Regions from separate parts of the Arthrobacter sp. A2-55 genome, predicted to be linked through region 2. Evidence: predicted binding sites of a transcription regulator. Region 2 holds the regulator's gene; each other region holds the start of a gene.
The links. Region 2 encodes LexA, which represses DNA repair genes until DNA is damaged. Its sites were predicted from a motif close to TCGAACANNTGTTCGA; they were not measured.
Positions count from the first base shown of each region.

Region 1: a site for LexA is predicted at 2,256-2,271, ahead of LPN03_RS08725 (shikimate dehydrogenase). Genes of this name have one in related genera too.
Region 3: a site for LexA is predicted at 8,221-8,236, ahead of LPN03_RS13710 (HNH endonuclease signature motif containing protein). Genes of this name have one in related genera too.

Region 1 covers NZ_JAJLOZ010000024.1:44,658-54,284, reverse strand. The annotation lists gene LPN03_RS08735 (MFS transporter) at 1-1,258, opposite strand, end outside; gene LPN03_RS08730 (IclR family transcriptional regulator) at 1,446-2,216, shown strand; gene LPN03_RS08725 (shikimate dehydrogenase) at 2,353-3,282, shown strand; gene LPN03_RS08720 (bifunctional sugar phosphate isomerase/epimerase/4-hydroxyphenylpyruvate dioxygenase family protein) at 3,282-5,132, shown strand; gene pcaH (protocatechuate 3,4-dioxygenase subunit beta) at 5,229-6,029, shown strand; gene pcaG (protocatechuate 3,4-dioxygenase subunit alpha) at 6,022-6,606, shown strand; gene LPN03_RS08705 (lyase family protein) at 6,612-8,027, shown strand; gene LPN03_RS08700 (alpha/beta fold hydrolase) at 8,020-8,910, shown strand; gene pcaC (4-carboxymuconolactone decarboxylase) at 8,907-9,404, shown strand; gene LPN03_RS08690 (thiolase family protein) at 9,401-9,627, shown strand, end outside.
Region 2 covers NZ_JAJLOZ010000007.1:35,959-45,585, forward strand. The annotation lists gene miaA (tRNA (adenosine(37)-N6)-dimethylallyltransferase MiaA) at 1-160, shown strand, start outside; gene dapF (diaminopimelate epimerase) at 204-1,124, shown strand; gene LPN03_RS03685 (class I SAM-dependent methyltransferase) at 1,153-1,791, opposite strand; gene hflX (GTPase HflX) at 1,947-3,656, shown strand; gene LPN03_RS03695 (ATP-dependent DNA helicase) at 3,649-5,724, shown strand; gene lexA (transcriptional repressor LexA) at 5,819-6,562, opposite strand; gene LPN03_RS03705 (LysM peptidoglycan-binding domain-containing protein) at 6,916-7,293, shown strand; gene LPN03_RS03710 (histidinol-phosphate transaminase) at 7,360-8,457, shown strand; gene hisB (imidazoleglycerol-phosphate dehydratase HisB) at 8,660-9,286, shown strand; gene hisH (imidazole glycerol phosphate synthase subunit HisH) at 9,283-9,627, shown strand, end outside.
Region 3 covers NZ_JAJLOZ010000049.1:8,715-18,341, forward strand. The annotation lists gene LPN03_RS13700 (LPXTG cell wall anchor domain-containing protein) at 1-835, shown strand, start outside; gene LPN03_RS13705 (beta strand repeat-containing protein) at 1,434-6,047, shown strand; gene LPN03_RS13710 (HNH endonuclease signature motif containing protein) at 6,317-8,176, opposite strand; gene LPN03_RS13715 (C1 family peptidase) at 8,765-9,627, shown strand, end outside.

The DNA of each region.
Region 1 (9,627 bases), on a different contig from region 2:
CGGCGGCAATGATGCAGATGACTCCGGTGAAGATGCTGATCTGGACCCACCCGCCGGGCTTGATTCCGCCCATGGCGGCAACAATGGCGGGTGCAAAGCCTGCCATCAGGAAGCCGATCTGGGTGCCAATGGCGAGGCCGGAAAAACGGACCTTGGTGCTGAACATTTCGCCGTAGAAGGATGGCCAGACGGCATTGGCGGCAGCGTAGCCGCAGGCAAAGTAGACAATCGAGACAAGGAACATCAGCGGCACGCTGCCCGATTCCAGGGACAGCAGGAACAGCGGGGTCATGACCGCGCTGGCCAGGGCGCCGTAAATGAAGACAGGCTTGCGGCCGATCCGGTCCGCGAGCTTGCCGAACATCGGTTGGGTAAACAAGGCCACAAAGTTGGCGGCGACCACCAGCCACAGGGTGATGGTGTTGTTCACGTGCGCCACGTCCTGGGCATACTTGATGGCCAGGGCGCCAAAGACCGTGCTGACGGCAGCAATGAACGCGCAGCAGATAACCCTGACAACGTCGCGCCAGTGGTGCTTGAGCAGTTCGGCAATGGGCAGCTTGGCAATCTGGTCGTTCTTCTTGGCCTCCGCAAACGCGGGCGGCTCGGCCAGGGACCTGCGGATGAAGAAGGCAATGACCACCACGATGGCACTGACCCAGAACGGGATGCGCCAGCCGATGCCGTACTTGATGTCGTCCGGGAGGGCAACCACGGGGATGAAAATGAGGGCCGCCAGGATTTGCCCGCCCTGCGTGCCGGTCAGCGTCCACGAAGTAAAGAAGGAGCGCTGGTGGTCCTGGGCGTGTTCGAGCGTCAGGGACGAAGCCCCTGCCTGCTCACCGGCTGCGGAGAGTCCCTGGCACAGGCGGGCCAGCACCAGCAGGATCGGCGCCAGCCAACCCACCGTGGCAAAGTCCGGCAGGCAGCCAATGATGAATGTGGATCCGCCCATGAGGACCAAGGTGAAAAGCAGGACCTTTTGCCGGCCGATCTTGTCGCCAAAATGGCCCAGGATGACAGCTCCGAAGGGCCGGGCAACGTAGGCAAAGCCAAACGTGGCAAAGGACATGATGGCGGCGTTGGCATCTGCGCTGGGGAAGAAGACGTGGGGGAAGATCAATGCCGCGGCAGATCCAAAAATGAAGAAGTCGTAGTATTCGACCGCGCTGCCCAGGAAGCTGGCCAGGGCTGCCTTCTTGGGAGTCCCTTCAGTGGGGGCCAGGCCTCGCTCGCTGAGGCGCATTGTTTGTTTCATCGGATTCCTTTGTGTGACTGCGGTGTCTCAAAATACTGGCGTGTTGCGTAGTTCAAAGTTTTCGCGGCGTTTCCACATTGTGGCAACGACTTGTGCTATGTAGAAATCATGACCGTGACTGGCGTCACTTGTCAAGGATTACTTTCACCATCTAGTCACAGCTCCCACCATGTGGCAACATGGAACCATGACTGTGACTGAGGACACCAAGACTGACATGATCGGCAAGGCGCTGGGGCTGCTGGTGCTGCTGGGCTCGGAGCCGCGGGGGGCCAGTGCCTCCGAACTCTCCAAGCTGGCCGCCCTGCCGTTCAGCACCACCTACCGGCTGCTGGGCTCACTGACCCGGGACGGCTTTGTTGACTACGAACCGGACGGCCGGCTGTACCGGCTGGGCCTGCGCGTCTTCCAGCTGGGCCAGCAGGTCTCCAACCACCACGGCTTTGCCGGCACTGCCATGCCCATCCTGCAGCGGGTCACCGACGTGACGGGCGAGGCAACCATACTTTCCGTGCGCGACGGCGAACGGCACCTCACCGTAAGCAAGGTGGACGGACCCCAGACATTCCGCGTTACCAGCGATCCAGGCCACCTGGGCTTGCTCCACACCACCTCCGTGGGCAAGGCGCTGGTGGCCTTCGCGGCGGATGCCGACCGGACCCGGCTGGTGGAGGAGCTGGAACTCAAGCCCCTGACCGCCAGGTCAATTACGGACAGGGACACCTTCCGTGAAGAGATTGCCCGGGTGCGCAGCCAGGGCTATTCCGTCATGGACGAGGAAAACGAACTGGGCATGCGCGCGGTGTCCGTGCCGGTACTCAATGCCCAGGGCGTTGCGTTTGCCTCATTGGCCATTGCGGCCCCGATATTCCGGCTGACCATTGAACAGATGGTGGCCCATGTTCCGCTGCTGAAATCCGCCGCCGCCGAGCTGTCCGTCAAATTGCCCGTCAGATAACTTTTCACGATGTTCAAGATGTGAACATCTGTACAAAATACGAACAAGTGTTGTAATGTCATTCATGTCACCGGAGCGTCCGCCGGACGGACCCACCTTCCCGGCCCGCGGTGACAACCCCAAAGGAGCCATGCGCATGAGTATTCGAGCCGAGTCATATTTGTTGGGGCTCATCGGGGAAGGCGTCCTGCCCTCCCTGTCGCCGGCCCTGCACGAACGCGAAGCCGACCGCCAGGGACTGCGCCTGCTGTACCGCCCCATCGACCTGCTGGAACTTGGACTGGCCCCCACCGCCGTCGGCGACTTGCTGGAAGCCGCCGCCCGCATGGGCTTCAACGGCCTCAACGTCACCCACCCCTGCAAGCAGCTGGTGCTGCCCTTCCTCGATGAGGTGTCCGAGGACGCCCGCAGGCTTGGCGCCGTCAACACCGTGCTGATCCGGGACGGTGGCTTTATTGGCCACAACACCGACTTCTCGGGCTTCGGCGGGGCCTTTGCCACCGGGCTGCCGAACGCCCCCGTGGGCCGCGTGGTCCAACTCGGCGCCGGCGGGGCGGGCTCGGCTGTGGCGTACGCCCTCCTCAGCGCCGGGGTGCAACACCTGGACCTGGTGGACATGGATGGCGGCCGGGCCGTCAGCCGGGCTGAAGAACTTCAGGGCCTGTTCCCGGACCGCACAGTCTCCGGTGGCGGCATTGGCGGGCTGGACATGCTGGTGCCGGGCGCCGACGGCCTGGTGAACTGCACCCCCATGGGCATGAAGGAGCACCCCGGCGCCTCCTTTGACCTGGAATTGCTGACCCCGCACCACTGGGTGGCCGACATTGTGTACCGGCCCATCGAGACTGAACTGGTGCAGCATGCACGCAAGCGGGGCTGCCTGGTCCTCGACGGCGGACGCATGGCCGTGGGCCAGGCGGCGGACGCCTTCCGGTTGTTTACCGGCAGGGACGCCGACGCCGACCACATGCGCACCCACTTTCTGGACATGGTTGAACGCGAAGGCAGCGCAACAGCGGCCACCAGCCATGGAACCCAGCCGCTGCTCAGCGGGGCGGCCGGCTGATGCGCACCGGAATCGCCACTGTCTGCCTGTCAGGCACGCTCGAGGAGAAGATGGCCGCCTGTGCCAGGGCCGGCTTTGACGGAATTGAAATCTTTGAACAGGACCTTGTCACCTCCGCCATGAGCCCGGAGGAAGTCAGGAGCCGGGCGGCGGACTTGGGCCTGTCCCTTGACCTCTACCAGCCCTTCCGGGACTTCGACGGCGTGGACGATGAACAGCTCTCAGCCAACCTCCGCCGGGCCGCTGCGAAATTCACACTCATGGACAGGCTGGGCATCGACACCATCCTGGTGTGTTCCAACGTGGCCACCGCCACGCGCGGGGAGGACGACGTCCTCGCTGCGCAGCTGGCCCAGTTGGCGGGCCTAGCCGGGGACCACGGCGTCAAGGTTGCCTACGAGGCGTTGGCCTGGGGCCGGTATGTCAACGACTTTGAGCACGCCCACCGCCTGGTCCAGGCCGTGGACCACCCCAATTTGGGGACCTGCCTGGATTCCTTCCACATCCTCTCCCGCGACTGGGACACCGCCCCAATTGAAAAGCTGGAAGCCGGAAAGATCTTCTTTGTCCAGGTTGCGGACGCCCCCAAGCTTTCCCTGGACGTGCTGTCCCTCAGCCGCCACTACAGGGTCTTTCCCGGGGAGGGCCAGTTCAACCTCGCCAAGTTCATGGGGCACCTGGCCCGCACCGGGTACGACGGTCCCGTCTCCCTGGAAATCTTCAACGACGTCTTCCGCCAGTCCGATGTCACGAGAACCGCCGTTGACGCAATGCGTTCCCTGGTTTGGCTCCAGGAGCAAGGCGCCGCCTGGCTGGCGTCGGCAGGCGAAACGGAACGGCTGCCCCTGCGCATGGCCACGCTCCCCCGGGTCCCCGAGCCCACCGGGTTCAATTTTGCCGAGGTCAAGGCCGCCAGCACCCCTGCCGTGGAGACACTGCTGGGACACCTTGGCTTCACGTCCGAGGGGCGACACCGCACCAAGGACGTCCAGTTGTGGACCATGGGCCAGGCGCGCGTGGTCATCAACGAGGCAGCCCCGGAGAGTGCGGAGCCTGCCATCTCGGCCCTTGGCTTCGACGTCGAGAATCCCCTGCTGGCGTCATCCCGGGCCCAGCAGCTCCTGGCCCCGGTGGTTCCCCGCAAGTCGCAGGCGGACGAGGAAGTCTTCCAGGGCATCGCCGCCCCCGACTCCACGGAAATCTTCCTGTGCCAGGGCAGCGCCGACGGCGCGGCGGCGTGGACAAGCGAATTCGGCCCCGGCGCCGCCGGACGGGGCGGCAGAAGGCCGGGGGCTGTCATCGACCACGTGAACCTGGCCCAGCCATGGCAGCACTTTGACGAAGCCGTGCTGTTCTACACCAGCGCCCTGGCGCTGGAACCCCAGCCCTTCGCGGAGGTGCCGAGCCCCACAGGCCTGGTCCGCTCCCAGGTCATGGACACCTCCAACCGCGGCGTGCGCCTTGTCCTCAACCTGGCCCCGCTCATCCAGCAGGGCGACGGCGTCCACAAGAGCTACCAGGAACACATCGCCTTTGCCGTGGACGACCTGGTTGCCACGGCACGCGCCGCCAGGAAACGCGGCCTGAAATTCCTGGACATCCCGGAAAACTATTACCAGGACCTGGCGGCCCGCTTTGACCTGGAACCGGACTTCCTGGACACCCTGCGGGAGCTGAACCTGCTCTACGACAGGGACGCAGACGGCGAATTTCTGCACTTTTACACCGCCACGGTGGGCAGCGTGTTCTTTGAAATGGTTGAGAGGCGCGGCGGCTACGACGGTTACGGCGCGCCCAACGCGCCCGTCCGGCACGCAGTCCAATACGGCCTGCGGCATTCCAGCGCCTGATGCACGGCCAAGCCACAACACGAATTTGAACCCAACCACCCAGCAAACAACCACCCAGCAAACAACCACCCAGCAAACACAGGAAAGGAAGGCACCATGACCAGCCCGCGGCAAAACACCCAGCAGGAAATGAGCGCCGAGATCCAGGCCATTGCCTCCACGTACCGCCAGTCCCTGGCAGCAGGTGCTGCACCCTTGACGCAGCCCAGCCTGGACTACGCCCCCTACAGGAGCAGCATCCTGCGCCACCCAACCAAAAACCTGCACCACACGGACCCGGAAACCATTGAACTTGCCTCCCCCGCGTTCGGCCACCAGGATGTCAGCCCCCTCGAGGCGGACCTGACCATCGTCCACAACGGCGAACCCCAGGGCGAACGCATCAAGGTGGCGGGCAAGGTGCTCGACGGCGACGGCCGCCCCGTGGCCGGGCAATTGGTGGAAATCTGGCAGGCCAATGCGGCGGGCCGGTACATCCACAAGCGCGACCAGCACCCGGCCCCCATCGACCCGAACTTCACGGGCGTGGGCCGCTGCATCACCGGCGCGGACGGATCCTACGCGTTCACCACCATCAAGCCGGGCGCGTACCCGTGGAAGAACCACATCAACGCCTGGCGCCCGGCGCACATCCACTTTTCACTCTTCGGCAGCGAGTTCACCCAGCGGATCATCACGCAAATGTATTTCCCCGGGGACCAGCTCTTTCCGCTGGACCCCATTTACCAATCCATCGTGGACCAGGACGCCCGGGACAGGCTCGTGGCCACGTACAACCACGAGCTCACCTCCCCCGAATGGTCCCTGGGCTACAACTGGGACATCGTCCTGACCGGCCCGAAGCGGACCTGGACGGAAACTGAGGCACTCGGCGAGGACGGCGAACACCATGGATAATCTCACCCCAACCCCAGGCCAAACTGTGGGGCCCTTCTTCGGCTACGCCCTGCCCTTTGAGAAGGACAACGAGCTCGCCGCCCCCGGACGCCCCGGCAGCATCCGCCTGCAGGGCACTGTCACCGACGGCGCCGGAGCTCCCATCCCGGACGCCATCCTGGAGATCTGGCAGCCCGATGCGGACGGCAACGTTGTCGCCGAAACAGGCTCCCTGGTCCGCGACGGCTACACCTTCACCGGCTGGGGCCGCGCCTCGACAGGCAACACGGGCAGGTACACCTTCACCACGGTCAACCCCGGCGCCACCCGCCCCGGAGCGGCACCGTTCATCGCCGTCGTGCTGTTTGCCCGCGGGCTCACCAACCGCCTGTTCACCCGGATCTACCTGCCCGAGGACACCGCGGCCCTCGCCGCCGACCCCCTGCTTGCTTCCCTCCCGGAGGAGCGCCGGTCCACCCTGCTGGCCAGCCGCGAGCCCGACGGCGGCCTGCGCTGGGACCTGCGCCTCCAAGGTGACGGCGAGACCGTGTTCCTGGAGTTCGACGGCGCCCGGCACGCCCCAGCCCAGGGAGCGTGAGGTCCGTGCCCGGCACCTTTGGCCTGCTTTCCCCCGCCACCGCCGACCCGCAGCTGAGGTCGCTGACGGACGACGACGCCGTGGTGGCGGCCGTGCTCGCGGTTGAATCCGCGTGGGTCGCGGTCCTGGAAAATGCGGGCCTGGCCCCGGCCGGCTCAGCCGCCTCGGTCCAGGAAGCGGTGCGGGAAGGCTCCTTCGACGCCGCGGAACTGGCGGCGGCCGGGCAGGGAGGGGGGAACCCCGTGATCCCCATCGTGGCGCGCCTGCGCACCCTGGTGGCCGGCCGCAATGCGCCGGCGGCTGCTGCCGTCCATGCGTCGCTGACCAGCCAGGACGTGCTCGACACCGCCCTGATGTGGCTGGCCCGGAAGGCCGTGGCCCCCCTCCGGGAGGACGTGGCGGGTGCCGCTGCGGGACTGGCCGGCTTGGCCAAATCCCACCTCGACACGCTGCAGGTGGCACGGACGCTGACCCAGCATTCCCTGCCATCCACCTTTGGGCTGAAGGCGGCGCAATGGTTCCACGGGCTCGCGTCGGCTGCAGCACGACTGGACGCCATCGAGTTCCCGGTGCAGTTCGGCGGGGCGTCCGGGACGCTGGCTGCCGGCTCCGTCCTGGCCGCCAGCGCGGGCACGGATCCTTTCACGCTGGCCGATTCCTGGGCCCGTGAGCTGGGCCTGGCTGCGGCGCCGGCGCCGTGGCACACCAACCGGGCCGCCGTGACAGCCCTGGGTGACGCCCTTGCCTCCCTGTGTGACGCGGCGGGGAAGGTCGCCAACGATGTGCTGCTGCTCAGCCGTCCGGAATTTGGCGAGCTGGCCGAGCCCCGGGCCGCGGGCCGCGGCGTTTCCTCGGCCATGCCGCAGAAGCAAAACCCCATCCTGTCCGTGCTGGTGCGCAGTGCGGCCCTGGCAGCCCCCCACCATGCGGCACAACTGCACCTGGCGGCCGCCCTGTCCGTCGACGAACGCCCTGACGGCGCCTGGCACAGTGAGTGGGCCGCACTGCTGTCCCTCCTACAACTGGCTGGCGGCGCCCTGGCCGCCCTGCGCGAAGTGGCCTGCGGCCTGCAGGTTTTTCCGGCCGCCATGCGCCGCAACCTGGGACTCAGCGGCGCGCTGCTCTTGAGCGAGGCAGTCAGTGCCGCCGTGGTGCCCCTGCTCAGCGACGGGGGCGGCAGCGCCGGCGGCAGGGAACTGTTCCAGGCCGTGGTGGACCGGGCCCTGGCAGCACCCGCCGGGGACCAGGGGGCGGAATTCGCCCGGCTCCTGCGGGACGCCGTGCCGCGGCATGCACTGTCCGATGCCGGGCTGGACGCCTTGCTGGATCCTGCCGGCTACCTGGGTGAAAGCCGTGCAATTGTCACACGAATATTTGCCGCCCACCCCCAGTGGGCGCCGGAAGGAACCAGCCATGAGTGAGGCAAGGGAAATGGTCGTGGACACCCGCGTGCCCGCCGTCAAGGCGGTGCTGCTGTCCCCGCAGCGGCCCCTCGGGCAGCACCCGCTGCTGGTGGTGGGCTGTTCACTGGGCACTTCCTCCGTGCTGTGGGAGCACGTGGGGGCCCTCCTGGGCGGCGGCACAGGCGGCGGGACAGGCGGCCAGAACGACGGCGGCACCCCTGTGGACGTGGTTGCCTGGGACCTGCCGGGGCACGGGGTGTCCCCGGCCTCGGAGTCGCCCTTCACCGTCGCCGGGCTCGCGGAAGCCGTCATCACACTGGTTGATTCGATCGCCCCGGGCGCACAATTCCACTACGCCGGCGTCTCCCTGGGCGGGGCAGTGGGTTTGCAGCTCGGAATTGACCACGGAACGCGGCTCCTGGGCCTGTCCGTGCAGTGCTCCGGGCCCAAGCTCGGCTCACCCGAAGCGTGGGCCGAGAGGGCCAATACCGTCCGCACCCAGGGCACGCCCGTCATGATCCAAGGCTCGGCCCAGCGCTGGTTTGCCAAGGGGTCCATGGACCGCGACCCCGTCCTGGCCAGCCGGCTGCTCCATTCCCTGCGGGACGCCGACCGCTTCAGCTACGCCCACTGTTGCGGCGCTCTGGCCGGCTTTGACGTCCGCGGCGAACTGGGCCGGATCAGGGTGCCGTTCCAGGCCGTGGCCGGAGAGGAGGACACCGTGGCGCCGCCGGAGATGGCGCAGGCCATGGTGGACGCCGTCAACGCCACCCCCAACGCTCCCTCACCAAACGGGGCGCTTTCCGTGACCCTCCCGCATGTTTCCCACCTGGCCCCGGCCGAAGCGCCCGGCGAAGTGGCCCGGCTGCTCCGCAGCCTGATCGAATGGAACCAGCCATGACCGCCACAACAGCACCCCAGCCCGGCAGCGCCGGATCCGAAGACGTGCCGCCCCAAGGCGCAGTCACGCCGGAGGCCACCACGGCGGAGGTGTACCGCGCCGGGTTGGCCGTCCGCCGCGAAGTGCTCGGGGACGCCCATGTTGACCGGGCCGGCGCGGCCATGGACGGCTTCACCGCCGACTTCCAGGACATGATCACCCGCATCGCCTGGGGGGGCATCTGGACCCGGCCGGGCCTCAGCCGGCAGATGCGCTCCGCGGTGACCATTACCGCCATGGTGGCCCACGGCCACTGGGAAGAACTGGCCATGCACCTCCGGGCGGCGCTGCGCAACGGACTGTCCCGGGACGAGATCAAAGAGATCCTGCTCCAAACCGCCATCTACTGCGGGGTCCCCTCCGCCAACACGGCCTTCAAGACCGCCCAGGAAGTCTTTGCCGGCCTCGACAACGAGCCGGCCGAAGCAGCCACCCAGAAAGACGAACTGCCATGAACCACGCGTACCTTTACGACGCTGTCCGCACACCCTTCGGCAAATTTGGATCCACCCTGGCCGGGGTCCGCCCGGATGACCTGGCCGCACACGTGGTCCGGGAATCCGTGGCCCGCGCGCCCCGGCTGGACGTAACCAGGATTGACGAGGTGGTGTTTGGCAACGCGAACGGCGCCGGGGAGGAAAACAGGAACGTGGCACGCATGGCCACCCTGCTGGCCGG
Region 2 (9,627 bases):
TGCGGCGGAAACCATCACGGCCACCCGGCAGTTCGCCCGCCGCCAAATCACGTGGTTCCGGGCCGACCCCAGGGTCCACTGGCTGGACTGGGCGCAGCCCGACCTTGGGAGTGCCGCTGCGGCCTTGGTCCGCCGTGCCCAAGGCGGGGCTCAAGCGTAAGCCGCAGTCCGGCGTCGGCCGTGGCGTGCCTTAGTCTTAATTCATGACTTTTGACCTCGCACCCCTGTCCGGCCTGCGATTTTCCAAGGGACACGGCACGGGCAATGATTTTGTGCTGGTGGCCGATCCGGACGGGGACCACGACATCGCCCCCGCAGCCGTGGCGCTGCTGTGCGACCGGCACCGCGGCATTGGCGGCGACGGGCTGATCCGCGCCGTCCGCTCCCGCCAATTGCCCGAGGGCGCGGCGCTGCTGGAGACCAACTCCGAAGCTGAGTGGTTCATGGACTACCGCAACGGCGACGGTTCACTGTCTGAGATGTGCGGCAACGGCGTGCGTGTTTTCGTGCATTTCCTCATCGAGCAGGGCCTGGTGGTGCTGGAACCCGGTGGGGAACTGACCATTGGCACCCGTGGCGGCGTCAAGGTGGTGGCCCGAACCGCTGACGGCTATCGCGTTGACATGGGCCCGTGGGAGTTCATCTTCCCGTCCCAGGCGAAGGACCGGGGCATGGACTCGCTGGTGAAGGCCGCCGGACTGGACGTGGACCGGCCCGCCCTGTCCGTGAGCATGGGCAACCCGCACTCCGTGGTGGCACTGGCGGATGAAGCAGAGCTGGCAGGCACCAACCTTACGGCGGCCCCTGTCGTGTCCCCCCAGCCGCCGCATGGGACGAATGTGGAATTTGCCGTTCCGGCGGAGCCCCTCGTGACGGACGGCGTCGGGCATATCAGCATGCGGGTGCACGAACGCGGCGTGGGGGAGACGCTTTCCTGCGGAACCGGCGCCTGCGCGGCGGCCGTGGCCACCCGCTTTTGGGCCGGGGACGACGCCCCGGACACCTGGCAGGTCAAGGTGCCCGGCGGCGTCGTCGGCGTGCGCTTCTTTCCCGGCACGGACGGGCTGGAACACGTGGAACTAAGCGGCCCCGCCGTGATTGTGGCCACGGGGGTCCTGGACTGATGCCGGCCTGATGCCTGTCAGGTGCCTGTTAGTCGGCGGTGCGGGTCACCCGCAGCACGCGGAAGGTCTTGGCCGTGGTCTCCCGGGACACTGTGAAGCCCGCCGCGGGGAAGCGCTGCAGCAGTTCGGCGGCAAGCCAACGTTGCAGCGAGTCGGCACCCAGGTTTTTTTGCACCACCAGGTAGGCGTTTCCGTCCTTGGCCAGGCGCGGGAGCCAGGTCAGCAAAATGTTGTGCAGTTCCTCCTTGCCCACCCGGATTGGCGGATTGGACCAGATGGTGGCGAAGCGCAGGGCGGGGTCGACGGCGTCGGGCGTGGAAGCATGCACATTGGCCAGGCCCAGGGCCTTCGCATTGTCATTCGTCAAGTCAATGGACCGGACGTTCACGTCCACGGCATAGACGGCGGCCCCTGGCGAGCGCAGGGCCAGCGTGAGCGCCACCGGGCCCCAGCCGCAGCCAATGTCGAGCAGGTTTCCCGCTGCGGCGGGCGGGGGAGCCTCCGAAAGCAGCACGGCCGTGCCCTTGTCCACCCCGTCCGGATTGAAAATGCCGCCAGCCGTTTGAAGCTGCCGCTCGGCCCCGGCCAGGACCACCGTGAGCGGCCGGCGCTTCAGCGGAGTTGACGGCTGTGAACTGAAGTAGTGATCTGCGCCCTGAGTACCCATAGTTCTGCCAGATTAGTGCGAAAACGGGGCCACCGGTATCTAGGCACGCCTAATGAGGTTGACCGGGCCTGTGTGTTTATCCACAGACATGGGCGGCCAAAGGTGTGTGCGTCGGTGCCCGGGACTACGATTGAAGACAACCCCATAAGGAGAACATGACCAACGCATCTGCACCCCTCGGTTCCGCCGACCGGAACGTGCCCCCGAGCGAATCGGGTGCCCACGGTTCCGGTTCAGCGGCGGACGGTTCGGGCACCGCCACCTCCAGCACGGCGGACAAGGCAGCCGGAACCGGCTCCGGACAGGACCTTTCCGTGGCCGAGATCGAGGCCGTCATCGACCGCATCCTGGCCAAGGATGCAGCTGTCGGCCGTGCCGTCCGCGAGGAGGCACGGTTGGACGCCGAGGACCCCCAATCCGCGGCCAGCAGCCACCCCGCACTGGGGCGGGCCCAGGCGGTCTCGGACTTGGCCTTTGAACACAGCAGGTTCGACGGCGACCAGTCCGAACTTGAAGAACGCAACGCCCTGCGCCGCAAGGCCGGGCTGTCCACCGAGCTGGAGGACGTCACCGAGGTTGAATACCGCCAGCTGCGCCTGGAACGCGTGGTCCTGGCAGGGCTGTGGTCCAACGGCACCATGGCTGATGCGGAAAATTCGCTGCGTGAATTGGCGGCGCTGGCGGAGACCGCCGGCTCGGAGGTGCTGGACGGGCTGGTGCAGCGCCGTGCCAAGCCGGACCCTGCCACCTACCTGGGCCAGGGCAAGGCCCAGGAACTGAAGGACATCGTGCACGCCACGGGTGCTGACACCGTGATCATTGACGGTGACCTGGCCCCCTCCCAGCGCCGCACCCTTGAGGAGGTGGTCAAGGTCAAGGTCATCGACCGGACCGCCCTGATCCTGGATATTTTTGCCCAGCATGCGCAGTCACGCGAAGGCCGCGCCCAGGTGGAATTGGCGCAGATGGAGTACCTGCTGCCGCGCCTGCGTGGCTGGGGCGAATCCATGTCCCGCCAGGCCGGCGGGCGGGTCGGCACAGCCGGTGGCGGCATCGGCTCCCGCGGCCCCGGTGAAACCAAGATGGAACTTGACCGCCGGAAGATTCGCACCCGCATGGCCAAGCTGCGCCGTGAGATTGCGGCCATGAAGCCTGCCCGCGAAACGAAGCGGGCCAACCGCAAGCGCAATGCGGTTCCCTCCGTGGCCATCGCCGGTTACACCAACGCCGGAAAGTCCTCACTGCTCAACCGGCTCACCGACGCCGGCGTCCTGGTGGAAAACGCCTTGTTTGCCACGCTGGACCCCACCGTCAGGAAGACCGAGACCTCGGACGGGCTGGGCTACACCCTGGTTGACACTGTCGGATTCGTCCGCTCCCTGCCCACCCAGCTGGTGGAGGCCTTCCGTTCAACCCTGGAGGAAGTGGCGGACGCTGACCTCATCCTGCACATTGTCGATGCTTCCCACCCGGACCCTGAGGGGCAGATCGCGGCCGTGCGCAGCGTATTCGCGGAAGTCGGTGCCCTGAAAATTCCGGAAATCATCATTCTGAACAAAGCCGACATTGCCGACCCCTTTGTGGTGGAAAGGCTCCGCCAGCACGAACCCCGCACCGTGGTGGTCTCCGCCCGGACCGGGCAGGGCATTGATGAACTGTTGGAAGCCATCAGTGAATCCATCCCGCGGCCCAGCGTTGACCTGACCCTGTTGATCCCGTATGACAGGGGGGATGTTTTGAACAGGCTGCACCGCAGTGATGCCGAAATCATCAGCCTGGAGCACGGTGAACACGGCACCATGGCACATGTGCACGTTCGTGAAGACTTGGCCTCCGAGGTTGAGCCCTTTGTCCAGCATGGGTGATACGGCAACCGCCACCGGCGCAACCGGCCCGAACAGTTCCGCCGGCGAGAAGGCACGGGCTGCACAGGCGCTGGAGCTGCTGGACTGCGCCGTGACCGCCATGGGCGGGCAGCTCCGCGAAGGCCAGCATGAGATGGTCCGCCGCGTGGTTGACTCCATCGAAACAGGCAACCACCTGCTGGTCCAGGCCGGCACGGGCACAGGAAAGTCACTGGCGTACCTCATTCCCTTGATCGTGCACGCCCTCGACAGCGGAAAGCCGTCCGTCGTGGCCACCGCCACCCTGGCGCTGCAGGCCCAGATTGTGGGACGGGACGTGCCCAGGCTGCTGGCCGCCCTCGAACCGCTGCTGCCCCGGCCCATCGACGTGGCGCTCGTGAAGGGCCGCAGCAACTATGTTTGCCGGCACAAACTCGGGGGAGGCTTCCCCTCAGAGGATTCCTCCGAGGGCGCTTTGTTCAGCCTGGGGGAGGACTCGAGCGTGGCGCACTTGCCCGGCGCCACCACGGGACCCACCTCGCCGCTGGGGCGTGAGGTGGTGCGCCTGCGCGAGTGGGCAGAGGAAACCGAAACAGGCGACCGCGACGAACTGCTCCCCGGTGTCACGGACAAGGCCTGGCGCCAGGTGTCAGTGACGTCCATGGAATGTCTGGGCGCCCAAAAGTGCCCGCTGGCCGAGACCTGCTTCTCCGAATTGGCCCGGGCCAAGGGTGCCGAGGCCGACATCGTGGTGACCAACCACGCCATGCTTGCCATCAGCGCCTTTGAAGGCATTGCTGTGCTGCCGGACTACGACGTGGTGGTGGTGGACGAGGCCCATGAGCTGCAGGACCGGGTCACCGGCGCCGTCACCGGCCAGCTCTCCGTGCAGATGGTCCAGGCGGCGGCGTCCAGCACTCGCAAGCACACCGGAATCTCGGTGGATGCCCTGCATGCCGCCGCCGCCGCACTGGACCTGGCGTTCGCGGGAACGCCGACAGGACTGCTGCCCAATGGACTCAGTGAGTCCCACACGTCCGCCGTCGAACAGTTGCGGGACGCAGCCCGGGCGGCACTGTCCGATTCGAAGCCGGAAGGCAGTGCCGCAGCTGATGGCGGCCGCTCCATTGCCCGGGCCCGGCTGAACCTCATCTTTGACCTGTGCGAAAGGCTGCTGGCCGCCGGCGATTCCCGGGAGGTGGTGTGGGCCTCGCGCCCAGGCACGTTCAAGCCGGGGCAGGGCTATCAAAAGGCCGACGACGGCGAACCGCCTGTCGTCAACATCGCGCCCCTCAGCGTGGCCGGCAAGCTGCGCGAGGGACTCTTCGCGGACCACACCGTCATCCTGACGTCCGCCACGCTGGCCATTGGCGAGTCCTTCCAGGCAACGGCCGGGGGACTGGGGCTGCTGGGCGCCGGTGCACCCGACTGGACCGGGGCGGACGTCGGGTCACCTTTCGACTATCCCAAGCAGGGGATGCTGTACGTGGCGGCGCACCTGGCCAAGCCAGGCTTTGGCAACTCGCCCGAGCAGCTCGCCGAACTGGAGGCACTCATCACGGCCGCGGGCGGCGGCACCCTTGCCTTGTTCTCCTCGCGGCGGGCCGCGGAAGACGCCGCGGAGAAGCTCCGGAAGAAGCTCAAGGTGAAAATCCTCTGCCAGGGGGACTCCTCCATGGCGGGGCTCATCAAGCAGTTTGCCGACGAACCGGACACATGCCTGTTTGGCACCATGTCCCTCTGGCAGGGTGTGGACGTCCAGGGCGCCTCCTGCCGGCTCGTGGTCATTGACAGGATTCCGTTCCCGCGCCCGGACGATCCCCTCGTCACGGCCAGGGCCCGCGCCGTGGCCCAAAGCGGCGGCGATGGGTTCATTGCCATCTCCGCGACCCATGCGGCCATCAGGCTCGCGCAAGGGGTGGGGCGGCTGATCCGCTCCAGCAGCGACCGCGGTGTTGTCGCAGTCCTTGACTCCCGCCTCGCAAATGCCAGCTACGGCGGGTTCCTGCGCGCCGCGCTCCCGCCGTTCTGGTCCACCAAGGACCGTACGGTGGCCCTCTCAGCACTCCAGAGACTGTCCGGCAAGTAGGGCCGGCCCGGTGGGCGGGCCGGCTGCCCAGCCGGCTGCATCGCCAGCTGGGCAGCCTGCCCGCAGACCCCTCCCGGTCCTGCTGCGGGCCTGCCTACAGGCTGCGCAGGACTGAAACCACTTTGCCCATGATCGTGGCAGTGTCGCCGAGGATTGGCTCGTAGCGGGTGTTCTGCGGCAGCAGCCACGTGTGGCCGTCGCGCTGGCGGAAAGTCTTGACTGTGGCCTCGTCCTCAAGGAGGGCGGCCACGATTTCTCCATTGTTGGCCGTGTTTTGGCGCCGCACAACAACCCAATCGCCGTCGCAGATGGCCGCGTCGACCATGGAGTCGCCGGCAACCTTGAGCATGAAGAGTTCCCCGCTGCCCACAATCTGGCGCGGCAGCGGCATGATGTCATCCACGACCTGGTCGGCGAGGATGGGCCCGCCGGCTGCAATGCGGCCGACAAGCGGCACAAATGCCGTGTCGGAGGAGCTGCTGAGCTCGGCGAAGTTCAGGCCGTTGGAGCTGCGGATGCGGTTGGGGGCCTCAACTCCCTCGATTTCCACCATGCCGTCGTCCAGGACCAGGGGGATCAGCACTTCCATGGCGCGAGGGCGCTTGGGGTCCCGGCGGAGGTAGCCGTGCCGTTCCAGCTGGGTCAACTGGTGCGTGACGCTGGACAGGCTGGCCAGGCCGACGTCGTCGCCAATCTCGCGCATGGACGGCGGGTAGCCCTTGTCGGCAATGGAGCGCTGGATGCATTCCAGGATCTTTTTCTGCCGCACGGTCAGGCCCTTCATGCCCGCCCTGCTGGGGGCCTGCGGGATGCGGTGCGGAGGTTCCGGTAGCGCCATGGTCCTTCGGTCCTTTCGTGGCCTGCAGCCATCTGCCTGCATCCACTCTGTCTGCCTGTAGGGGCCCGCCTGTGCGGGTGGCCCATAAATGTCAGTGCCTGCTGGTGGACTGCCATTAGCAGCTAGTCCTTGACTTCAAGATTAAGCCAGAATCGGGCGAATTTCAAACATTTGTTCTATCGAGTCTTGGCAACAGTCGTCAATAGATGCTAAAACTGTAGTACATCGGTTAGAACATACGTTCTAGCAATGAAAATGTGTATGGAAGTTGGCTCCTGCGGAACCGCTGCGGCACCTGCCCTGGGCAGGAAACGCACAGGATGAACCTCCATGGTGTGAAAGGAACTTCGATCATGAGTGCTTTGGTGTTTTCCCAGGCGGGACCCCATATTCCAGCCCGGCCACTGACGCTGACCCGGCGTGGGCGCGTGCTGTTGCTGGGCATCCCCTCCATCCTTGTCGCGTCGGCCCTGGTTTTCACCCTGTTGGCGGTGCTGCTCGGGGCCATTGCAAGCCCGGCAAATGCCGCCACCACCCACAGCTCGGTGGACATGGCTGACTACGCGGGCACCGTGACTGTCCTGCAGGGCCAGAGCCTCTGGTCGATAGCAGCCGCCAGCGACCCCACCCGCGACATCCGGGACGTTGTCTCCGATATCGTGGCGCTCAACGGCCTGACCACGGGCGTCCTGCAGGCCGGGCAGCAGCTTTACGTACCCCGCGCCAAGTGACCACATGGTGGGACGCCCGCCGTCACGAGTTCGTAAAGCTGCTCCGGTTCACCTTAAACTGGTCCCATGGACCAGTTTGAACGCCTCAGCCAGCTTCCGCTACGCGACGATCTGCGCGGGCGCCATCCCTATGGGGCACCGCAGCTGGACGTTCCCATCCTGCTCAACGTCAATGAAAACACCTTCGGGGTTCCGCTGGATGCCAAGGAAGCAATCCTGAAAGCTGTGGCGGACGAGCTCGACGGCCTCAACAGGTACCCTGACCGGGAATTTACCGAATTGCGCCGTGCGTTGGCCGCCTATTTGGGACACGGCCTGACCGAGGAAAACATCTGGGCCGCCAACGGATCCAACGAGGTGCTGCAGCAACTGCTCCAGGCCTTCGGGGGCCCGGGCCGCAGTGTCATGGGGTTTCCCCCCACATATTCGATGTACCCGCTGCTGGCCAGCGGCACCGGCACGGACTATGTGGCCGGGACCCGGGATGGCGACTTCGGCCTGTCCGCCGGGTCGGCCGCAGCCCAGGTGCGCCGGCAGGCCCCCAATGTTGTCCTCCTGTGCTCGCCAAACAATCCCACGGGCACCGCGCTGGGGCTTAACGTCGTGGAGGCGGTGTATGAAGCAGGCGAGGCGTCGAAGGCCATTGTCATAGTCGATGAGGCCTATGCGGAGTTCTCCCACACCGGCACCCCCAGTGCATTGACGCTGCAGGAGGGCCGGCCGCGGCTGGTGGTCTCGCGGACCATGAGCAAGGCGTTTGCCCTCGCCGGCGCCCGGGTCGGGTATCTGGCGTCTGCACCCGAAGTCGCCGACGCCATCCGCCTGGTCCGCCTGCCGTACCACCTGTCTGCCATCACCCAGGCCACGGCCGTGGCTGCCCTGCGCAATTCGGATTCCCTGTTGGCGAATGTCGAAGCCATCAAGGTCCAGCGGGACCGCATTGTCACTGAACTTGAAGCGCTTGGGCTGACCCCGGCGCCGTCTGACTCCAACTTCGTGTTCTTTGGCGGACTCCAAAGTCCACAGGCCGTGTGGGAGGGGCTGCTGGCCGCTGGCGTGCTCGTCCGGGACGTGGGAATCCCCGGGCACCTTCGGGTGACAGCAGGCACTGAAGCCGAAACCACCGCCTTCCTTGACGGGCTGCGCACCATCCTGGCCCGTTAGCCGCCCCACCCGAGAGCGGGGGCGGCCCCGTCGCCGCTCCCATGCCGCCCAACGGGGTCCCACGCCGCCAACAGGGGCCCGGCCCGGTTGGGCGGATGGGCATCCGCCCTCCTAAACTGTTAGTACACCAAGCGCGCGGCCGCCGCCCATTGTGCCCATCGGAAGGCGGGCGGCAGCCAACAATCCAAAGGACCTCCTGACAATGACTGAGAACAGCCCGCAGCCCGCCCAGGGACGAACGGCACGGCTGGAACGTGCCACGAGCGAATCCAGCGTGCTGGTCGAGATCAACTTGGACGGCACGGGCAAGTCGACCATTGACACGTCGGTGCCGTTTTACGACCACATGCTGACTGCGCTCTCCAAGCACTCACTCATTGACATGACCGTCAAAGCCACCGGCGACACCCACATCGATGTCCACCACACCGTGGAGGACGTGGCCATCTCCCTGGGTGAGGTGCTGCGGGTGGCCCTCGGCAACAAGGCGGGCATCCGGCGCTTTGGCGAGGCCACCGTCCCCCTCGACGAGGCCCTCGCCAACGCGGTGGTGGATGTCTCGGGCCGCCCCTACCTGGTGCACGGCGGAGAGCCTGCGGGCCAGGAGTACCATCTGATCGGCGGGCACTTCACCGGCTCCCTCACGCGCCACGTGTTCGAGGCCATTACCTTGCATGCGCAAATCTGCCTGCACATGACGGTCATTGCCGGCCGCGATCCCCACCACATCGTGGAGGCCCAATTCAAGGCGTTTGCCCGCGCACTGCGTGCCGCCGTCGAGCCGGACCCCCGGGTCACCGGCATTCCGTCCACGAAGGGACTGCTGTGAGTACCGACTCCGTCGAAACTGGCACTACGGCCAGGCCGACAGTCACCGTCCTCGACTACGGTTCGGGGAATGTCCGCTCAGCCGTCCGGGCCCTTGAACGCGCCGGCGCGATTGTCACGCTGAGCGCCAAGCCCGACGACGTCATGTCCGCGGACGGACTGGTGGTGCCCGGCGTGGGCGCCTTTGGCTCCGTCATGGCGGAGCTGAAGGCCGTGGACGGCTTGCGCATGATCGGGCGGCGGGTGGCCGGAGGCAGGCCGGTCCTGGGCATTTGCGTGGGCCTGCAGGTGCTTTTTGACGCCGGGGTGGAGCACGGTGAGCGCGTGGACGGCATGGGCGAA
Region 3 (9,627 bases), on a different contig from region 2:
CATTGGCAATAACGGCGACCAGTACGCCGGGATGAACTGGACCGCTGAAGGCCAAGCTATTTACAACAACGGCTGCCGGATTCCTGGCACAACAGACATTTCACTCGCCGCGCCGGCAGTCGTCCAGGCCGTCTGCACGGACAGCGTGCTGTCCGCCCCGTCGGTAACCCCGGTTGCCATCGAAGGCGTCACGTACCAGACCTCCGGCGACGTCGCCAACCGCGGCACTGCCACCGTGACAGCTGCGGCCACCGAGCCCTTTACTGCACTTACAGCCGGCAATGGCTGGGTCCTGAAGGAAGACGGTACGGCAACGTTCACCGTCACCTTTGAAACCGTGGAATGCAACTCCACCCCTCCGACTCCAGTCGACATTCTGCTGACAGCTCCGGCCGTAGCCCAGGCCCTCTGCACGGATGGCGTGCCCTCCACGCCGTCAGTAACCCCGGTTGCCATTGACGGCGTCGAGTACCAGACCACCGGCAACGTCGCCAACCGCGGCACCGCAATCGTTACTGCCACCGTCACAACCGACAACACCCAACTGGTGGCTGCCGATGGCTGGAACCTGAATGAAGATGGCACGGCCACCTTTACTGTTGCCTTCGACAAGGTGGCCTGCCCGGCTGTCGTGGTGACCACACCTCCGGCCACCACCACCACGCCGGCTGCGCCCGCAACAAGTGACCCGGCAGCCACCACCTCAGCCGTTCAGCCCACGGGCCTGGCTGAGACAGGTGCGAACTCCGGATTCTTCCTGGCCCTGGGCGCCTTGCTCCTGGGTCTTGGTGGAGTCGCCGTGTGGCGCACCCGCCGGACTGCCGGCAAGCACTAACGGCACCAACTGCTGGAAAGTGAGCGGACCACAAAGGTCCGCCACGGACTGATATTGCACAAATGTGGCCCGGACATTCCCCTTCAAGGGAATGTCCGGGCCACATTGTTTTGTCTGACATCGCCGCCCCGAAGCCGCCTCGAAGCCGCCCCGAATGGGTGACTGATCCAAGTACGGAAATGTGCTACCCGAGTGTTTCCTGGGAAAACACGAGTGACCATCACGCTAGCAGTGATTAATATCACGAACCTAGCCTTGCAGTACTGATCTGAGGCTGGGGCGGAGAAGCAATTGTTACTCGTACCAAGAATGTGGAATTGGCTAGCTGGAGCAATGCTCGCCGGCCGTTCACAATGCGCCCCCATCACCGTGGAATTCCACCGATTATGCACGTGATGAAGAGGCGCTCATTCACGTTAAACATGCCTTGAAAAAAGAGCATGAAATCAACGGGTCTCGTTGGCAAAGGTAACGAAGAAGAAACAAGAAATGGGGAATCATGTTAGGGAAGTCCAGAAAGTCATTGCACCGGTTGGGAGGTGGTGTTCCGAGGCGGAAGTGGCTGTCCCAGCTCTTGGCTGTGATGGCTGCCCTAGCCATGACGTTTGCAGGTCTCGTCGGTCTGGCAGTGGGCCCGGCCGCAGCCGCCTCCGGTGACGACATCACGTTCTGCCACGCAACAGGCAGCTACTCAAACCCGTACAAGTACGGCATATCCACCAGCCTCGAATCCTTCAAGGCCGGCCACGGTGACCACGTGGGACCGATCTTCCCGAACACGCTCAATGGCTCGTGGGGAGACATCTACCCGCCCAACGCGTACCGGGCTGACGGCCAGAACTGGGACGCCATTGGCCAGGCCATCTACAACAACGGCTGCAATACGCCGGTCCCGGCAACGCCAGCCGCACCAATTGTGGTCCAGGCCCAATGTACCGGTCCCGGAACCTTCACTGATCCGTCGCTGCAATTGCCTGCCACCACAGGGATCACCTACAGGCTGGTTGGCGTGGTGGCTGCAGGCAACACGGTCACAGTCATCGCCTCGCCCACCCCGCCAGAAGTGTTCACGCTGACTCTGTCGCCTGGCTGGGTCCCGAACGCGGATGGGACGGCAAGCTTTGTCGTCGTATTCGCACTGCCGGACTGCGTGACCGAGGTCCCGCCGGCCGCACCAACCGTGGCCCAGGCACAATGTACCGGGCCAGGCATCTCAAATGCACCATCCCTGACCCTGCCCACAACCGAAGGCATTGGCTATGTTCAAACCGGCACCGTGGCCCTGGGCAACACCGTCACCGTGACGGCCACCCCGAAGGCCAACTACAAGCTGGGGGCATCCGATGGCTGGACGCTCAACGCGAACGGCACGGCAACCTTCACGGTAACCTTCACCACCCCGGACTGCATCGTCTCGGCAACCCCGGTTGCCCCGACAGTGGTCCAGGCAGTGTGCACCGGCCCCGGAACGGCAACCACCCCCACCATTGACCCGGCCACCACCACCGGCATTAACTACGTGGTAACCGGCACCATCGCCCAGGGCCAGACCGTGACCGTCACGGCAACCCCAAAGACCGGCTACAAGCTCACCACAGCTCCCGGCTGGACACCGCAAACCGACGGCGCAGCAAGCTACACCTTCACCGTCGAATTCACCACCCCGGACTGCATCATCCCGGCAACCCCGGTTGCCCCGACAGTGGTCCAGGCAGTGTGCACCGGCCCGGGAACGGCAACCACCCCCACCCTGAAGGCGGCGACCACCACCGGGATTGACTACGTGGTAACCGGCACCATCGCCCAGGGCCAGACCGTGACCGTCACGGCAACACCCAAGCCCGGATACAAGCTGACCACAGCTCCCGGCTGGACACCGCAAACCGACGGCGCAGCAAGTTACACCTTCACCGTCGAATTCACCACCCCGGACTGCATCGTCGGGGCCAGCCCGTTGCCGCCAACTGTCACCCAGGCAGTCTGCACCGGCCCCGGAACGGCCAGCACGCCCACCATCGAGTGGACCGCGGTCAAGGGCATCAGCTACTCCAACACGGGAGTGGTGGCCGCCGGCAACACAGTCACAGTGACTGCCACGCCGGCGTTCGGTTACAAGCTGAACGCCTCAGACGGCTGGACGCTGAACAACGACGGGACAGCGACCTTCACGGTCAGCCTGGCAGCCGCACCTGACTGCATCGTCCTGGCCACCCCGGGAACGCCGACAGTCACCCAGGCTGTCTGCACCGGTCCTGGAACGTCCACCACGCCAACGCTGGGTGTGCCGACCAACACCGACGCCATCACCTACAGTGCCAACGGGACAGCAGCACAAGGTGCCACGGTGCTTATCACGGCCACACCCACCTTCGGGCACAGCATCACGCCCGGCAACGGATGGCTGCTTAACAAGGACGGCACAGCCACCTTCACGGCGATCTTCGGCACCCCTGACTGCATCGTCCCGGCCACCCCGGGAACGCCGACGGTCACCCAGGCTCAGTGCACGGGGCCGGGGACGGCCACCACACCAACGCTGGGCCTGCCGGCCAACACCGCCGCCATCACCTATAGCGCTGACGGAGCAGCAGCACAGGGCGCCACGGTCCATGTCACCGCCACACCGACCTTTGGCCACAGCATCACCGCCGGCAACGGCTGGATGCTCAACGAAGACGGCACGGCAACGTTCACGGTGAACTTCAATACGCTGGACTGCATTGAGGGTGCCACACCGGCTCCACCGGTGATCACCCAGGCAGTTTGTGCGGGCCCCGGAGTGACAACCCCGGCATCGCTTACGTACGCGGAAACCAACGGGATCATGTACTCCCAGAACGTTGCCACGGCCGCAGGCGCCACGGTGGTGGTCACGGCCACCCCGACCTTTGGCCACAAGCTGAACTCCGCAAACGGCTGGACCATGCAGGCAGACGGAACGGCCACCTTCGTGGTCACTTTCGACGCAGCACCTGACTGCATCGTCCCGGCAACTCCTGGCACGCCGACCGTCACCCAGGCGGTTTGCACCGGACCGGGAACGGCAAGCACACCAGCGTTGAAGGTGCCGGGAAACTCCGACAGCATCACCTACACCACTGACGGCACCGTCGCAGCAGGCAACACCGTCCACGTCATCGCGACACCGACCTTCGGCCACAGCATCACAGCCGGCAACGGATGGATGCTCAACGAAGACGGCACCGCCACCTACACGGCCACCTTCGGCACCCCAGACTGCATCGTGGGGGCAACCCCCGCTGCGCCAACCGTCACCCAGGCGGTTTGCACCGGGCCGGGAATGGCCAGCACGCCCACCATCACCTGGACAGCAGTCAAGGGAATCAGCTACTCCACCACCGGAGTGGTCGGGGCAGGCAACACCGTCACGGTGACTGCCACCCCGGACTCCGGATACAAGCTGAACTCCGCTGACGGCTGGACACTCAACCAGGACGGCACAGCAAGTTTCACAATAAAGTTCAGCGCCGCACCTGACTGCATCATCCCCGCCACCCCGGGCACACCAACCGCCACCCAGGCGGTCTGCACGGGCCCCGGAGCGGCATCCACGCCAACACTGACAGTGCCGGCCAACACCGACACCATCACCTACAGCACCAATGGCACCGTAGCCGAAGGCAACACCGTCCACGTCATCGCCACCCCGGCGTTTGGCTACAGCATCACCGCCGGCAACGGCTGGATGCTCAATGAGGACGGCACGGCCAGCTACACGTTCACCTTCAAGACGCTGGACTGCATTGTCGGAGCAACCCCGGCCGCACCGGCCGCCACCCAGGCGGTATGTGCCGGACCCGGAGTGACAACCCCGCCGACGCTCACCCTCGCCACAACGGATGGGATCATGTACTCCCAGAATGTTGCGACGGCGGCAGGCGCCACCGTGGTCGTCACGGCGACCCCCACGTTTGGCCACAAGCTGAACGCGTCCGACGGCTGGACTGTGCAGGAAAACGGCACAGCCACCTACACCGTCACCTTCGCTGCAGCACCTGATTGCATCGTCCCGGGCACCCCGGGCACGCCAACCGCCACCCAGGCGGTTTGCACCGGGCCGGGCATGGCAAGCGCAGCGGAATTGACGGTGCCTGCCAACACCGACGGCATTACGTACACCACCTCGGGACCTGCAACCGCAGGCACCACGGTCACTATCACCGCCACGCCGGAGTTTGGTTACAGCATCAGCGCAAGCGACGGCTGGACCCTCCATGAGGACGGAACGGCCAGCTACCAGGTGGAGTTCAGCACCCCGGACTGCATCGTCCCGGCAACGCCCAAGGCGCCAACCGTCACCCAGACCGTGTGCACCGGGCCCGGAACGGCGAGCACCCCGGAGCTGGCCTTCGCGGAAACGGAAGGGATCACCTACTCCCAGGACGTTGACACTGCAACAGGCGCTGTCGTCGCCGTGACCGCCACCCCGAACGACGGCTACAAGCTGGCCGCCGCCGAAGGATGGACGGCCCAGGAAAACGGCAGTGCAACGTACCAGGTGGAGTTCAGCACCCCGGACTGCATCGTCCCGGGAACACCGGAGGCACCAACGGCAAATCAGGCAGTCTGCACCGGCCCCGGAACAGCAACCACCCCGGAGCTGACCGTGCCGGCCAATTCGGACGGCATCACCTACAGCACCGAGGGAACGGCAGCCCAGGGCGAGACCGTCAGGGTCACGGCCACGCCGGCGGAAGGCTACAGCCTCACTGAAGGAAACGGCTGGATGCTGAACGGGGACGGAACGGCCAGCTACGAGATCCACTTCGACACAGTGGATTGCGTAGTCGCGGCAACACCGTCCGCGCCAACCGTCACCCAGGCAGTGTGCACCAACGGCACGGTGAGCACGCCAACCCTGGCGCTGGCCACCACCAAGGGCATCACGTACACCACAGCGGGGACGCCGGCCACCGGCAAGTCCGCCACGGTTACGGCGGTCCCGGCTGACGGCTACAAGCTCGCAGCCACCGCTGGATGGACCGCCCAGGCCAACGGAACCGCCACCTTCCTGGCAACCTTCAACAAGGTCGCCTGCCCCGTGGCAGTGGATCCACCGGCACCGCCTGCACCTCCCGCACCCCTGGCCTCCACGGGCTTCGACTCGGGCTGGAGCATCTCGCTGGCAATCATGTTCCTGGTGGTCGGTGCGGGAGCCGTATGGCGCAACCGCCGGCCCGCAGCCCACTAGGGCATGAACTGCACGGTCGCATGAAATAGCAGGAAAGGAACCCCGGCGCCACACAGGTGCCGGGGTTCCTTGCGTCCCATGGATTCCAGCCAAGCACGACGCCGGTCCCCTCGGTCCCGCTTGTCCCCGGCGGTCGGGCGCGCCGAGACTGACAAGACCGACAAGACTCCCCGCGGTCGAGCCGGTCGGGTCGGTCGAGCCGGTCGTGTCGTTCGAGCCGGTCAAGGCCGTCGAGACCCACGGGCCTTCAGGATTCGGGCATGAGGGTGTCATGAAGTCTGACTTCGCGTGTCGGGGAGGCCGTGGTGGTAGTTGTTGCGGAGTTTGGTCCTGGTTGGATCGAGTTTGTAGCTGGGCGTGTACCAGGGCGTGCCGAGTATCATTTCGACGCTCCAGTGCCCTTGGTGGACGGCATGGTGGTGCTCGACGCAGAGCAGGCATCCGACATCGACATTGGTCTCGCCGCCGTCCACCCAGGGATTTACATGGTGCGCGTCGCACCAATAGGCGGGGCGGGTGCAGTGGGGAAAGGAACAGCCTTTGTCGCGGGCGATGAGGATTTTGCGTTGGGCCTTGGTGAAGAAGCGTTGGGTGCGGCCGACGTTGAGGATCTCCTGACCATTGCCCAGGAGCAAGGTGGTCACGTCGGCGTCGCAGAGTTCGGTGCTGAACAGGCCCAGGGGCTGGGGCCCGCTGTAGGGAAGGAAGGCGATTCCACCCGGACGTCCGTCCTTGGTTTTTCGCTGGAGGTCTTCTTCGGTGGTGGTGATGAACAGTTGGGGTTTCAGCCCGCCGTTCGCGGGCAGCTTGCTGGTGCGGGCGGCCAGGCGGATGCAGTCGATCATGCCGTCCAGGAGGCGTTGGGCACGGGTGCGCCGATCCACCACCACAGGATTGGTGTTGGCGGGGTCGATCGGGTTCAGGCAAGGCAGTTCCTCCCCCGAGCCGGGCCCGGGAACGCGCACCCCGTCAATCACGTGCGGCCACGGTTCCTCCGATACTGGCCTGTCTGGGTTTCCGGCACTTCCGGAGCCGTCCTGCTGCGCAAGAGTGGTCGGTGTGGCCGATTCTGCGAGGTCCAGGAGCTCGCCGAGGCTGGTTTGTCCGGGGAGAACACCGTCCAGGACGCCACCGTTCCCGCCGGTTCCGGGGCCGGCCTTGGCCCACTTGTCGGCGCCGAGGCCGCTAGCTGTTCCGATAGTGGCTTCGATGTCATTGACGTCGGTGTGGGGGCGGGGGTTCATGGTGGAGTCGATGGCGACCATCATGACTTCGTACTTGGGCACCGTGGTCCAGCCCTCGAAGTGGATCAATCCCCGCCGGGCCTGGCGGAAGACGATGCCCTCCTTGGCGATCAGTTCTCCCTCGGTGGGCTGGTGCCCGTCAGGGTCCAGGACGTTGACGATCCGCACCCCCACTTTGGTGAGGGACTCCGGGTCCATGGTTCGCGCATGGCCTGTGAGGGTGGCCTCCACGGCGACCGCTTCGTCCTCGGTTATCCGTCCGCCGTCCGCGAGGTGGCGGGCCTCCTCAATAAACCGGGAGGCTGTCAGTGCCTGTTCCGCGGAGAGTTGCCCCGAGAAGAAGGCGGCCGCGGTGGTTGCCTGGGCCGGGGGTGTGGTGACAAGTGTCAGGTCGTTGCGCACGGGCAGGAATTGGTCCGCCAGGCGCAGGCGCCGCCCCGCCTCGCCCCGGCTCACCCGCAGCGAGGTGCTCAACAAGTTCATGGGGGCCTTGACGCCGTCAAAGCGCCCGGCACGCACCCGTCCGGCCAGGTTTCCGGCCACCTGAACCTGCAGGGCGGAAAGGAAGGAGCCTAGGTGTTCCAGTTCCTGGGCCCAGGACACGGCTTCCGCGTCGCTGAGGGAATCGACGTCCATCCCGAGCGGGGCGACCGGGCCGGCGTTCCGCGCGTCGGAGCCCGCATCCTGATCGGCCCGAGTTGACGGACCGGATTCGCCTGCGACGGGGGTGCCATCAGTCGCATCGAATGCGTTCGGGCCGGCATTCGCAGTGGCGGCACGGGTCAGGGCTTCGGCAAGGGCGATCAGTCGGCGGACATGCCCGCCAACGCCCCCGCCATCCCTTGTGGATCCGGGGTTCCCCGGCGTCCGTGTCGTCGCTTCCATGTCTCCAACACTACGGGTCACCACCGACAAAAACAGGCCATATTTCGAATATGTGTACTACCTTCCCGCTAGGTCTGCCTGTGGAGGGAGCAACGCAAAAATAAATTTGAACACGGCCGAATCCCGGGATCTTGACAGGCTCGATCGACGGGATCCCGACAGGCTCGACGGGCTCGATCGACGGAATCTCGACAGGCTCGATCGACGGAATCTGAACATGGCCGAATCCCGGGATCTCGAAAACTGAAGTTACCGGCAAGGAAAACCCGTCGGTAGCGTATGCACCCAACATCGACGGATCTACCATTGATTTCGTTATAGTTATATGTTTTGCGCGCGGGCAAGGCCTCCGGGGGAGATACGGGGCCTCGATGGGGCGGTGCTGGGCCGGCCCTACCCACCAATTCTCCATTTTGGAACCACGCAGGCATGCGGCCTGCCACGGGAGCCTGCTAGGGGAACTTCCCACGGGAATTTCCCACAGGGGCCTGCCACGCCGGCAGGCCACAGACGCCTGCCACGCCGGCAGGCCACGGCACAGGCAGCAGCAGTCCGCGGCGGTCCGCATGGGCATAGGAGCGCATCACCATGGCAACTTTGGACATCCATGACTTAACGGCATCCCTCACCGAAGCAAAGGCTCGCTGGAGCCCGCGCATCACGCCCCAGTCGCTGTTGGGCGACGAGGGCAAGAAGGCCCTTCTGGGCGTGATCTTCTCCCCCGCGGACGTGGCCCTGCGCGAGGCAGGACCGCAGGCCGCAGCACCGCCACCCGCCGGAGCCTTCTCGCCGGAGGTTGACTGGCGGAACAAGAACGGCAACCACGTGACCCCCGTCGAGGATCAAAAGTATTGCGGTTCGTGCGTGTCATTTGCGTGCACGGGCGTGGTGGAGTCCATGGCCTCGATCGAATTGGGCCAGCTCTTCGACCTTTCCGAGGCGGACTCGCATTTCAATTCAAACCACGGCCCGTCGTGCGCCGGCTGGAATTCGGACGCCTGCATGGCACAGCTGCAGGCCCGCGGCCAGGTCACCGACGCCGCGCTCACCTACATGAGCGCCTTCGACAACCCGCCCGTGATCGATCCGGCCACCTCGCTGTGGAAGCCGTACGTGCGCCCCACACCCAACCGGCCCGCCAGCCAGGTCACCATCTCCCGCCACGGCTTGATCGGTGACATCAACGCCCGCAAGACCTACCTGGACACCACTGGTCCCTGCGCGGCATCCTTTGACGTGTACGACGATTTCTACAGCTACTCCACCGGCGTCTACCACCACGTGAGCGGGAACGCCGTCGGCGGCCACTGCGTGGAAGTCATCGGCTATTCGGAGTCGGAACAGTGCTGGATCGCCAAGAACTCCTGGGGCACCGGCTGGGGCATGGCCGGCTTCTTCAAGATCGCCTACGGCCAGTGCAACTTTGACGTGTACGGCTTCTCCACGGCCGG